DNA from 4 places in the Candidatus Clostridium radicumherbarum genome. Region 3 is predicted to be linked to each of the others. Evidence: riboswitches for the same ligand, from Rfam matches in the RefSeq annotation. Region 3 holds a riboswitch; each other region holds the start of a gene.
What was found. A riboswitch is a leader RNA that binds a small molecule or an ion and turns the genes downstream of it on or off. The one in region 3 is predicted to bind lysine.
Positions count from the first base shown of each region.

Region 1: linked by a shared signal. The riboswitch ahead of ACJDUH_RS04225 (APC family permease) and the one ahead of ACJDUH_RS10925 (aspartate kinase) in region 3 are both predicted to bind lysine.
Region 2: linked by a shared signal. The riboswitch ahead of ACJDUH_RS11995 (transporter substrate-binding domain-containing protein) and the one ahead of ACJDUH_RS10925 (aspartate kinase) in region 3 are both predicted to bind lysine.
Region 4: linked by a shared signal. The riboswitch ahead of kal (3-aminobutyryl-CoA ammonia lyase) and the one ahead of ACJDUH_RS10925 (aspartate kinase) in region 3 are both predicted to bind lysine.

Region 1 is NZ_JBJHZY010000001.1:874,266-877,477, forward strand. Features, by position in the region: gene ACJDUH_RS04215 (hypothetical protein) at 1-232, shown strand, start outside; gene ACJDUH_RS04220 (threonine ammonia-lyase) at 303-1,265, shown strand; lysine riboswitch at 1,368-1,541, shown strand; gene ACJDUH_RS04225 (APC family permease) at 1,673-3,028, shown strand; gene ACJDUH_RS04230 (spore coat protein) at 3,067-3,212, opposite strand, start outside.
Region 2 is NZ_JBJHZY010000002.1:465,230-468,441, forward strand. Features, by position in the region: gene ACJDUH_RS11985 (amino acid ABC transporter ATP-binding protein) at 1-371, opposite strand, end outside; gene ACJDUH_RS11990 (amino acid ABC transporter permease) at 404-1,132, opposite strand; gene ACJDUH_RS11995 (transporter substrate-binding domain-containing protein) at 1,235-2,083, opposite strand; lysine riboswitch at 2,251-2,432, opposite strand; gene ACJDUH_RS12000 (DUF1540 domain-containing protein) at 2,730-3,089, opposite strand.
Region 3 is NZ_JBJHZY010000002.1:224,686-227,897, reverse strand. Features, by position in the region: gene ACJDUH_RS10930 (M18 family aminopeptidase) at 1-963, shown strand, start outside; lysine riboswitch at 1,106-1,276, shown strand; gene ACJDUH_RS10925 (aspartate kinase) at 1,388-2,590, shown strand; gene lysA (diaminopimelate decarboxylase) at 2,611-3,212, shown strand, end outside.
Region 4 is NZ_JBJHZY010000003.1:128,379-131,590, reverse strand. Features, by position in the region: gene atoD (acetate CoA-transferase subunit alpha) at 1-48, opposite strand, end outside; gene kce (3-keto-5-aminohexanoate cleavage enzyme) at 48-872, opposite strand; gene kal (3-aminobutyryl-CoA ammonia lyase) at 902-1,294, opposite strand; lysine riboswitch at 1,430-1,609, opposite strand; gene ACJDUH_RS14395 (amino acid permease) at 2,204-3,212, shown strand, end outside.

The DNA.
Region 1 (3,212 bases), on a different contig from region 3:
TACTTCTATAATAACTTCTTATTACCTAATTGAGGAGGCGCTATGGAGATGTAAGATAACACAGACAAAGGGTATCCTTGGACATATTTATCAATATAGTGATTATGGAAAAGGTGAAATTTTAAAAGTTAAGTTATTTTATGTTTTTATTTCCATTATACTGCTTATATTTACGTATAAAATTTCAGAAAGAAAAAAATTTGTACTTGATCTTTTTCAAAATAAAGGATGAAAATATATTTTAAAATATTGCAAATTAATGGTAAAATAGGGTTATTAAAAGAATTTTGGGGGTAATTCTTATGGTAACTTTTGAAGATGTTTTATCAGCACGAGAAAGGATAAATAAATTTATATATAAAACTCCTCTTGAATTATCTTATAGTTTAAGCAATGAACATACTAAGATATTTTTAAAACTTGAATCACAGCAAAGGTTAAAAAGCTTTAAAGTAAGGGGAGCTTTAAGCAAAATGACTTGGCTTTCAGAGGAGAGTAGAACAGAGGGTGTCATTGCAGTATCCTCCGGAAATCATGGTGCTGGAGTAAGCTTTGCTTCATATATGTTAGGAGGAATAAAAGCAAAAATATTTGTTCCTAAAACTACTCCAAAGGCAAAACTCACCAAGATAAAGTATTATGGTGCAGAAGTAATAGAGACTGGGGAAAACTATGATGAAGCTCATAAGGAAGCTGAGGAAGCAAGAAAAAAAGAAAAGCTTACCTTTATTGACCCTTGCTCAGATATTCAAGTTATAGCAGGGCAAGGCTCTATAGCATTTGAAATACTTGATGAAAATCCAGATATTGATGTAATAATTGCTCCAATAGGCGGGGGTGGTCTTATTACAGGTATAAGTGTTGCAGCAAAGCACTTAAAACCATCGATTGAGATAATTGGTGTACAAACTGCCGCTTGTCCAGCCATGGTTGCAGCTTTAAGAGATAAGCAATGTTACTTCGATTATAAAAGTGAGGAATCTATCTGTGATGCATTAGTTGGTGGAGTAGGTGAAATTCCCTATGAAATGGCAGCTAAATGCATTGATGACATAATTGTAGTAAATGAAGAAACAATTAGAAAAGCAATTGTTCAGCTTATTGAAAAGGATAAGGTAATAGCCGAACCAGCGGGGGCTGCATCAGTAGCAGCAATCATTGAAAACATGGAAAGATTTAAAGGGAAAAATGTAGCTGTAGTAGTATCAGGTGGCAATTTAGATGAAAGGCTTATGTATGAGCTTCTAGGCTATAAATATAATTAATATTAAATAGAACAAACAAAAAATATGTCGTTTTATGTCTATTTAACACTTGACTAAGCTAAAGTATTGATGCATAATAATACATGTCAGTGAAAAGTTAATAACAAGGGTAGAGGCGCGAGGCTTAATAGTACTTCTGTGGAGGCAAGCACAGAGAAACAGCAGGAAAGGAAGCATCGCCGAAGCATACAGCTTATGCTTTAAAGCTGTATAGCTGGTTCTGTATATAATATGTACAAAACTGTCACAATTATATTGTGGAGAGCTATCATTCATGGGAATAAAAGTATGTGTTTTTTGCGTGTTTTAAGGCCTTGAGTGTTTTGCTCAAGGTCTTTTGTATGCTTATCCTAAACTTGTACAAGCTATTCTGGCAAAACTTTAAACTTTATTGGAGGCTAAACAATATGGAACAAAACACAAAGTTAAAGAAGGAATTAGGATTAGTAATAGCTACCGCGCTTGTTGCAGGAAATATTATGGGCTCAGGTATATTTATGCTTCCTGCCACCTTAGCATCAACCTCTGGACCAGGGGCAACCATTTTAGCATGGATTATAACTGGTTTAGGCTCAATCTTTTTAGCACTTTCCTTTGCAAGGTTAAGCAGAAAAATACATAAGACTGGTGGGCCTTATGAATATTCTAAATTAGCCTTCGGTGATTTCATGGGCTTCATAAATGCTTGGCTTTATTGGAATGGCTCATGGATAGGTAATGCTGCAGTATTAATTGCTGTAACCAGCTATGCTGGAACCTTATATCCCACTATAGGAAGCAATCATTTAGCTTCATTTCTATTTGCAAGTTTAATACTTTGGATATTTACATTAATCAATGTTATAGGGGTAAAACTAGCAGGTAAGGTTCAGACTACTATAACTATATTTGAAATTGGATTATTTTTATTTTTTATAATATCAGCTGCGCTTCACTTTAAAATAGGTAATCTTACTCCTGCATTTCCAAGTGGAAAGGGAATTAGTACATTGCCAGCCGCTGCAACGGCTACTCTTTGGGCTTTTATAGGCTTTGAAAGTTCATCCATAGCTGCTGGGGAAATCAAAAATCCTGAGAAGAACGTAGCTAGGAGTACAATAATTGGAATTTCTATAGCAGTGGTGATGTATATGGCAATTAATATATTTGCAATGGGTGCCATGCCACAATCTGCTTTAGCTAAAAGCAGTGCACCAATAGCAGAAATTTTGTCTCAATATTTTGGCAATGGAATAATTAAACTCATAACTGTTGGTGTTGTTATTTCTATATTAGGAACTACAATAGGGTGGCTGCTTTCTACAGCTAGAATAGCATATGCTGCAGGCAAAGATGGAATGTTTCCAAGCTTTTTTGCAAAGATAAGTAAAAATGGAACACCAAAGGTTTCTTTAATTGTTAGTGCAGTATTAGTAAATATACTTTTAGCTATGAATTATCAAAAGAGTTTAACAGCTGCTTTTAACTTTGTTATATTACTTGCTACATTATCATATCTGCCTGTTTATGCATTTACTGCTGCAGCCGATATGATGCTTATAGTTAAGAGAGAAAAGAACTTTAATTTTTTAAGTTTTGTAAAAAGTGCTTTTGTACCATTAGTTGGTTTTATATATGCTTGTTGGACAATTTATGGTTCAGGAGCAGAAACAGTAATGTATGGATTCTTACTTATGTTAGCTGGCATTCCTTTCTATGTATATATGGCCTTTAAAAATAAAGAAAAAATAAACAGTATAAGAAGCTATGAAAATGCAGCTTAAACATAAAGCAGGAGTTATTTTAAACTCCTGCTTTAAAATTATGTTAATTCATTAGCCATTGCAGTTACATCAGTTTTAAGTTTTTGAACATCTGCATCTGGAGCATCCTTAGTGGTATACCATCCCTTTTGTTTCATTGCATCAAAAACCTTATATTGTGTATCTTGAACATTTCTGAAATTAT
Region 2 (3,212 bases), 240 kb from region 3:
AAATATTTTAAAGCAACCTTTTTGGCTTCTTCCTTTGAGCGCTTCAGTACTTTTATCTGTCCAACCATGCAGTTATGCAAAACATTGTGATTGTCAAATAAGTTAAATTGCTGAAATACCATACCTAGCTTTGTACGATACTCATTTATATTATGCTTGTCATCTAAAATGTCTTCTCCACTGTAGATAATTTCGCCGCTAGTTGGCTTTTCCAAAAGATTAATACAGCGAAGAAGTGTTGATTTTCCTGAGCCAGAGGAACCTATTATGCAGACCACTTCTCCCTTTTTTACTGAGAAATCTATGTCCTTTAATACCTCATGAGTCCCAAAGAATTTACTTAAATGCTGAACCGCAATTACATTTTCCATTTTCTAAGTCTCCTTTTTATAAATCCTTGCACCTATATCTGCATCTGATTAGCATACATAGTGTAATTTTCTGGTCCGTCTAATTTCTTTTCTATAAAACGTAAGATTCTTGTTACTGTAAAGGTCATTATAAAATACAGAATACATGCAACGAAAAAGGATTCAAAATATCTAAAATTATTTCCTGAAATTGACTTTGTCTCGAAATAAAGCTCTGTTACAGATATTACGTTAAGCACTGATGTATCTTTTATATTGATGACAAATTCATTACCCATTGCTGGCAAAATATTGCGAATTGCCTGGGGCAGTACAACATTAAGCATGGTTTGAAGATGTGTCATACCAATAGCCTGAGCCGCCTCAGTTTGTCCCTTATCAATTGAAACTATTCCTCCACGGATAATTTCAGACATGTAGGCACCAGTATTAATAGAAACAATAAATATTGCTGCTGTTAATCTGTTCATATCTATTCCAAAAGCTAAGGCAGAACCATAGTAAATTACCATAGCTTGTACAATCATTGGTGTTCCACGGAATAATTCTATATATATGAAGAGAACAGCATTAATAACTTTAAGAATTACCTTTTTTATACCTCTTTCAGGCATTGGAATAGTTCGTACAACGCCTACTATAAGGCCAATAAAAAAGCCTAATATAGTACCAATCATTGAAATCAAAAGTGTCATGCCAGCTCCACGAAGGAGCATTGGCCAGTTATCTTTAATAATTCTTATTACCCATTGAAAACTCATTTTTAATCACTCCTGCTTTATTGTGCAGGGCAGCTTGTCCAATCTAATATCTATACTACAAACTAAGCCGCCTCTATAATGCCTTAATAAGTTTTGTACTGTTTATTTTGCTGCTGGTTGATTCTTAATAGCAGTATCCATGATAGATTTTTGCTGATCTACAGGAATAGTAGCTAGAATTTTATTGATTTTTTCAGTTAAATCGCTGCCCTTTGCAACACCTACTGCAATTGCTGTATCGTCTGGTGATGTAACAAAGCCATTTTTGAACTCTACCATTTTAAAAGCCGAGTTTGCTGCAGAAGCACTAACCCCTTCTGGACGTTCTGAAACATATCCGTCAATCATTCCAGATTGAAGAGCAACTCTCATTGCGGGGAAGTTATCCATAGCAGGTTGCTTTTGAACACCCTTAATTTGATCGATTACTGAATAGTGGAAGGTATTTAATTGAGCAGTTACCTTTGCCCCGCTGAAATCTTGTATTGATGCAGCATTGTCATACTTTCCGCCTTTTTTAACCACCATAACTAAATCTGATTTATAATAGTTATTTGTAAAATCTATAGTCTCTTTACGTTTTGCAGTTGGTGACATACCTGCAATAATTGCATCTATTTTACCTGAAGTCAAAGCTGGTACCAGGCCATCCCATTCAGTTTTAACTACCACTAATTTTTTTCCAAGACCATCTGCAATTTTCTTAGCTATCTCAATATCATAGCCTCCTGCATACTCTGAGCTGCCATCTATTTTAACAGCACCATTTGAACTATCTGATTGTGTCCAGTTAAAGGGTGCATATCCACATTCAAGTCCAATTCTAAAGGTTCCAGCATCATTTGCTGCCTGTGCCTTTGTATCCTTTGAGGTATTGCTTGTCCCGCATCCTCCTAAAACTAATACTGCTGTTAGTGACATTGCCATTAATGACCAAAATTTTCTTTTCATTTTACATATCTCCTTTTTCTTATATTTTCTGCTTTTGCAGTTAAAAAAGGCTAATCTTTCATTTGGATTTTCATATTTCTCATTTCGGTCTTTTTTTGAACAAAAAAAGACCTGAGGTAACCTCAGGTCGCAATGTGCACACTTGCTCCTAAACCCCTTCATTTCCCAAATGAGATAGCACAACTCAATAAACCGGGTAGTCTATTGAGACAGTCCTGCAGCTCTTAACTGCAGACCCAGCAAATAATATAGAGAATATTATAAGCTTCGGCGATGAATCCTTCTCCCTAGTTTCAATGTTTCTCAAGCTCCACTAAGGACTATTAAGCACCGCGCCTCTACCCCACCGTAAAAGTGAGGTCTTATTAAATTATAAAACTACTTTATAACAATATTTTAAATCTGTCAACAGTTTGTTGTAAAATATTGTCAAATGTAACTGTTTACAAATAAAATTTTTAGAACTTTTTTTCTTTTAATAATATATTTTGTAATTATTTCTTCATTTTTTTATTATTTTCATTACTCTTTATCTAACTTCACTTTAATGATATTTCATTAATTTTTATAAGTATCATTAACATAGGTATTATATTATTAGTAGTAGAAGCAGTGCTATTGTTGATTAATTTAGTTCTAATATTCTCTATTTTCTAAAAGTCTCACATTGGGTTCCTTCAGTTGAACTAGCATCCGGTCCGTGTACCTGTACGTGTGAGGCTGAGCAGGCTCTGTTATCATTATATGTACAATTAAGAGCATCACATTTAATTACAGGACTCATTTCAATTGAGGTATTAGTAAACACCTGCTTAACTTCACCTGGAATATTCATATTAGTAAGATGAGTAAAAGCATTTTTAATACCTTTTTCAGCAAAGGTATTGCACATTGTTTCTGCACTGCTGTAAGCGCTGCTGCCTATAACATGAATTTGGTTTGCTGAGCAAAGCCCAGTCATATTATGCACGCAATTAAGGGCACTGCAGCTTAAATCACCATTCATAAATAAAACCACCTTTCTCAATATCATTAGCCATATTTTGCACAATAATGAAAAATTTATTCTATTTAATGAATAGTAATTTTATAAAATAAATTATAAAGCAATGTAGATAATGGGGAAATT
Region 3 (3,212 bases):
GGACCAATATTAAGTACCTGGTTTGATAGGCCGCTTTCAATTGCTGGAAGAGTTATTTTAAAGGGTAAAAACGTACTTAATCCTGAAACAAGGCTTATTAATATAAACAGACCTATATTAATAATACCTAACTTAGCTATACATATTAATAGAAATGTAAACAAAGGCTATGAAATAAATGGACAAAAGGATACTCTTCCAATTATAGCTATGGTAAATGATGAATTTGAAAAGAATAATTATCTTATAAGCGTCATTGCAAATGAGCTAAAGGTGGATATGAAGGATATATTGGATTTTGATTTATTCCTTTATGAATTTGAAAAAGGGAAAATAATAGGCTTAAACAATGAATTTATATCCAGTTCCAGGCTGGATGATTTAGCTATGATCCATGCTGGAATTAAGGCAATTACAAATGCGGAGGCTTCTGAGGCTACTAATGTTATGATAGCCTTCGACAATGAGGAAGTAGGGAGCCACACAAAGCAGGGAGCAGATTCTGAGGTGCTTTCTAATATCCTAGAAAGAATAGTTTTTTCCTTAGGTGGTAGTAGAGAGGACTTTTTCAGAGCTATTGCAAGAAGCTTTATGATATCTGCAGACTTAGCACACGCACTTCATCCAAACAGTGAAGAAAAAGCAGATCCTGTTAATAGACCCCTAATAAACAAGGGACCAGTAATAAAACTAGCTGCAAACCAAAGCTACACTACTGACAGCAACACAGCAGCAGTTTATGAGCAAATATGCTTAAATGTTGGAGTTCCTGTGCAGAGATTTGTTAATCGTTCTGATTCACCAGGAGGCTCAACTATAGGGCCAATTTCCTCCACACATCTTGCAATTCGTTCAGTGGATATGGGTACTCCAATACTTGCAATGCACTCTGTCAGGGAGCTTGGAGGAGTGATGGACCACAGCTATGTTGTAAAATCCTTTGAAGAATTCTATAAAATTTAAAAATGCGGCATGTGGCACGGGGACGTTTCTCGTGCTACATTATTTTTGTAAATGCAACTAAGATATTTTATACTTGCATTTTCTGATTTAATATGATAAAGTACAATTTAAGATTATTAATTTAAATTACAATTAAATATCTGCCTAGGGTAGAGGCGCCGTAACTATTAGTAGCCATTCGGAGCGGGTACGCGAAAATGTATGGTAAAAGGAGCTATGGCCGAAGGAAATATATCGACAGATATATTCCCTGGCAATACATAAAATATATGTATTGTTGTCACTATGAAAATAGTGGAGAGCTACAAGGTACACAGAGTTGTAAAATACTATTGTATTTAATGCAGCAAGGGTGTTCCTTTGCTGCATTTATTTTTTTATCCAGCAAAAATCTATTGCATAAAGATTCAAAGGAGGACAAAATATGAGGGTTGTGGTTCAAAAATATGGCGGAAGTTCAGTGGGAACAATTGAAAAAATAAAGCAGGTTGCTTCTAGTATTATAAAACGCAAGGAAAAAGGAGAGAGCCTTGTAGTTGTAGTATCTGCAATGGGAGATACTACTGATGAGCTTATAGCTTTAGCAAAGAAAATAACAGATAATCCTGACAAAAGAGAGCTGGATGCACTGCTTTCAACTGGAGAGATGATTTCTTCCTCCCTTCTTGCTATGACACTTAAGGACTTAGGATATGATGCTATAAGTTATACAGCCTATCAAATTGGTTTAAAAACTATTGGAAATTATGGTAAGTCCTTAATAGACGATATTGATGGAAGTAAAATTAGAAACAGTTTGAAGGAAGATAAAATAGTGATTGTAGCTGGTTTCCAAGGAATAAATGAAGAAGGAGATATTACTACTTTAGGAAGAGGGGGCTCTGATACCACAGCTGTTGCTATAGCAGTTAAATTGAATGGAATCTGCGAAATATATACTGATGTTGATGGAATATACAGTGTTGATCCTAGAAAATATAGCAAAGCAAATAAAATAAAACAAATCGATTATGAGGAAATGCTTGAACTTGCAAGCCTTGGTGCTCAAGTAATGCACTCAAGATCAGTGGAGCTGGGACAAAAATATGGTGTGCCAATTTATGTAGGCCTTAGTAATAGTGATATTAAAGGAACAGTAATTAAGGAGGTTAATAATAAAATGAATATGGAAGGAAAAGCTGTAACAGGCCTTGCTACTAGTGATGATGATGTGGCAATAACTATAGAAAACATTAGCTATGATATAAATGTATTATCAAATCTCTTTGAAGCTTTAGCAAGCAGAAGAATAAACATCGATATGATAAGTCAGACTTCACCTATAAATGAAAGAGTAAATATTTCCTTTACAGTTCCTAAAGAGGATTTAAAGGAAAGCATGGAAGTGGTAAAAATTTATGCTAAAAAAGATTGTATTAGTATAGATGAAGATATTACAAAGTTTTCTATGGTGGGTATTGGAATGAAAACTACTTCAGGAGTTGCTGCGAAGATGTTCAAGCTTTTTAGTAAGAATAATATAAAGGTAAAAATGATAACTACCTCAGAAATAAGAATTACCTGTGCTATTAAACAAGATGACAAGCTTAAAGCCATAAATATTGTTGCAGAAGAATTCAACCTTTAAATATTTTAAGGAGGCACCCTATGCAGTTTTTTGGAAATGTAAAAATAGAAAATAATGAGTTAGTTATAGGAGGAGTAAATACAGTTAAATTAGCTAATGAATATGGTACTCCTTTATATGTAATAGATGAAGCTTTTGTAAGAACTAAATGTAAAAGATACCTCAGTGCTTTTAAGGCATTAGAAGCTGGGAATAGAGTTGCCTATGCTGGAAAAGCTTTTTTAACCTTAGCTATGTGCAAGTTAATAAAGGAAGAAGGTCTTTGCCTTGATGTGGTTTCAGGTGGAGAACTTTATACAGCTTTAAAAAGTGGTTTCCCATTAGAAAAAGTATATTTCCATGGAAATAATAAAACCATAGAAGAAATAGAACTTGGCATAAAAAATGGGGTGGGAAAGTTTGTAGTAGATAATTATTTCGAAATTGAAAAAATAAATGAAATAGCTAGAACTTATAATAAAATACAAAAGATACTTTTAAGGATAACTCCAGGTATAGAAGCCCATACCCATGACTATATAAAAACAGGGCAAATAGATTCAAAATTTGGGTTCTCCATTTTAAATAATGATACTTTAGACGCAGTAAGAAGGGCCATCGAACTGCCTAATATAGAGCTTAT
Region 4 (3,212 bases), on a different contig from region 3:
ATCTTTAAAAAGAGGGCTTAAATCTTCTGGTCTAACTAATTTATTCATTATTTCATCCCCAATCCCAAAATCACTCTTGCCTCTTTTGGAGTAGCTACTTCTCTACCAAGTTCCTTTGCAAGTCTTACTACCTTTTCAACTAATTCACCATTAGATTTAGCAGGCATTCCTTTGGAAATGTAAACGTTGTCCTCATAACCAACTCGAACATGTCCTCCAGAAATTATTGATACTGCTGCCATAGGAAACTCATTTTTTCCTATTCCTGATACAGTAAAGGTGCTTCCTTCTGGGATACTTCCCATCATAAAAGTAAAATCTCTTGGAGATGCACTTATACCCCCATTAACTCCTAAAACAAAATTAAAATGCATTGGGGATTTAATATATCCCTTTTTATTAAGCCTTATAGCCATATCAATCATGCCTTTATCAAATACCTCAACTTCCGGCTTAATGCCAAGAGATATCATCCTTTCACCAAAGGCTTTAATCATGTTTTCAGTATTTACAAATATGTCATCTCCGCCAAAATTACAGGTACCGCAGTCTAGGGTAGCCATCTCTGGCAGTAAATCCACTGGCTGAAGTCTTTCTTCAATACTCATTCCAACTGCACCACCAGTAGAAGGCTGAATAATAACATCTGGGCATCTTCTCTTTATTTCTTCAATGCAAAGTCTAAATCTTTCCTTATCTTGAGTTGGTGTACCGTCATCATTTCTTACATGAAGATGGATTATACTAGCTCCAGCCTTATAGGCTGCCTCAGCCTCTCTTCCTATTTCCTCCACTGTATAAGGTACACTTGGATTGTGTTCCTTGGTAACTTCTGCCCCACATATAGCTGCCGTAATAATCAACTTTTCCATAAAACTCCCCCATTAAAATATTAATAATTTTAATCTCTAACTAATTTTCTCTGCTTGTTTTTCGGAACTACACAAGTTCCGCTTGCTCTGCATACTATAATAGGTTCCTCCAATATTTCAGCTGCAGAGTCGTTAATGTGCGGTAGCGGTACTATAACCTTCCTAGCTTCGAATGTCATCTTTCTAGAAGTGTTTCCGCACTCAATAATTTCTCCTTCTGCTTCAATATAGTCTCCTGCATAAACTGGTGCCAAAAACTCTACACTGTCATAAGCTCTAAATAAACCTTCATCTCCGTCATTTCTTATTAAAAGCTCTGTGGCAACATCTCCAAATAGATTAAGCATTCTTGCTCCATCAACGAGATTTCCACCATAATGGGCATCATGGGTGCTCATTCTCATTCTAATTAAAGCTTTCATAACTAACCCCTCCATCTGTTTGTAAAATATTGTTAATTTTTAAACATAAAAAAGCACTGAAGATTTTCAGTGCTTGCCTTTAAAACCTAAGGTTTTTAAATAGTGCCATCTATGCAATGAAAATCAATCTTCCATCACATAAATAGCGCTCCATGAAATTATTCATGGCAAGGATAAAAGTGTACCTATTATCCCCAAGGGTAAGCTAAAGAACTAAAATACCCTTTCGGCAGGTAAATCCTTCATCTTTAGTTTCGAAGGTTCTTCTTCTTAACACCTAAAGATTAAACGTTTACTTGCTCCTCTATTTATGTACCTAATTATTCAATTGTTAATTTTATTATATTCCTGCGAAATTTTACTGTCAATATATATTTATTGAAAATTTTAATATTTCATTAAAAAGAAAATATTCTATTTAATGAATAAATTTATTTACCAACCTTAGTAAAATGAATAATTTCTAATATGTTACATGAAGTATATTTCAGGAGCATCTCTTCTCACTTAAATGTTACTTTCCCATTTTACATTAAATTTTTTTAAAAAAAGTACTTCCCATGATAAAAATAATTTTATATAATATATTTAATATATTTTGAAAATTCATTTAATTGACAATAAATTTGTTCAATCCTTTATCACTTTACTACGCGAAACATTATTTACTCTATATATTTATCTCTTTTGAGCTTTTATAACATTGCTTTATTCATAGTTTTCTTAAATTATTAATATAATTAAATATAATATAATAATTTACATCTACTAAGGATATTGCCTTTTATTTTCATATGATAGTCAATTGGTAGACTATTTTTATTGTTTATCGTATAATAAGCACATAATTTTATTATGGGGAATTATGTTATGTGTTGTTATAAAACAAAATATTAAGGAGGACAAGCTATGGATCTTTTTAGAAAGAAAACCGCGGACATGATGGAGGATGAAGGGGAACATTCGGGACTTAAGAAAAAATTAAAAGCCATGGACCTAGCTGCATTAGGTATAGGTTCAGTTGTCGGTACTGGAATCTTTGTTGCTACAGGTTCCGCTGCACAAGCTGCAGGTCCAGCTGTAATTATTTCATTTATTCTTGCTGCACTTGTAAGTGGTTTTTGTGCACTAACCTATTCAGAACTTGCTACTATGTTTCCAGTTGCAGGTAGTACTTATTCTTATTCTTATGTTGCATTCGGGGAATTTATTGCATGGGTTATTGGTTGGGATTTAATGCTGGAATATGTCGTTTCAGCTAGTACTGTTGCCTCAGGTTGGTCAAGTACCCTAATTGCATTACTTGCAAATTACGGAATTGCACTTCCTACATCAATAACAACTTCAACTTTAAACGGAGGTATTGCAGATGTACCTGCAATTCTTATTACTTTATTGGTAACTTGGATACTTTATATTGGTATTAAAGAAAGTGCCAATGTTAACAATATTATCGTTGGAGTTAAAATAGTAGTAATTTTACTATTTATATTCCTTGGTTCAACACATATAAACCTTGCTAACTTCCACCCATTTGCACCATTTGGCTGGAAAGGTATTATGAGCGGTGCTGCACTTATATTCTTCTCTTATATCGGCTTTGATGCAGTTTCAACTGCTGCAGAAGAAACTGTAAATCCAAAGAGAGACGTTCCATTAGGACTTGTTATATGCTTAACTGTAGTTATTATCCTTTATGTAGCTATAGCATTTGTTCTTTGTGGTATAGTTCCTTTCAAGAGTATCGATATTACAGATGCTCTGCCAGCTGCACTTAGAAGCATAGGTATTAATTGGGGCGGTGCCTTAGTTGCTACTGGTGCTATTATAGGTATGATTTCCACATTACTAGTTACACTTTACGGTCAAATTAGAATATTCATGGTTATGTCAAGAGATGGACTTCTTCCACCAGTTT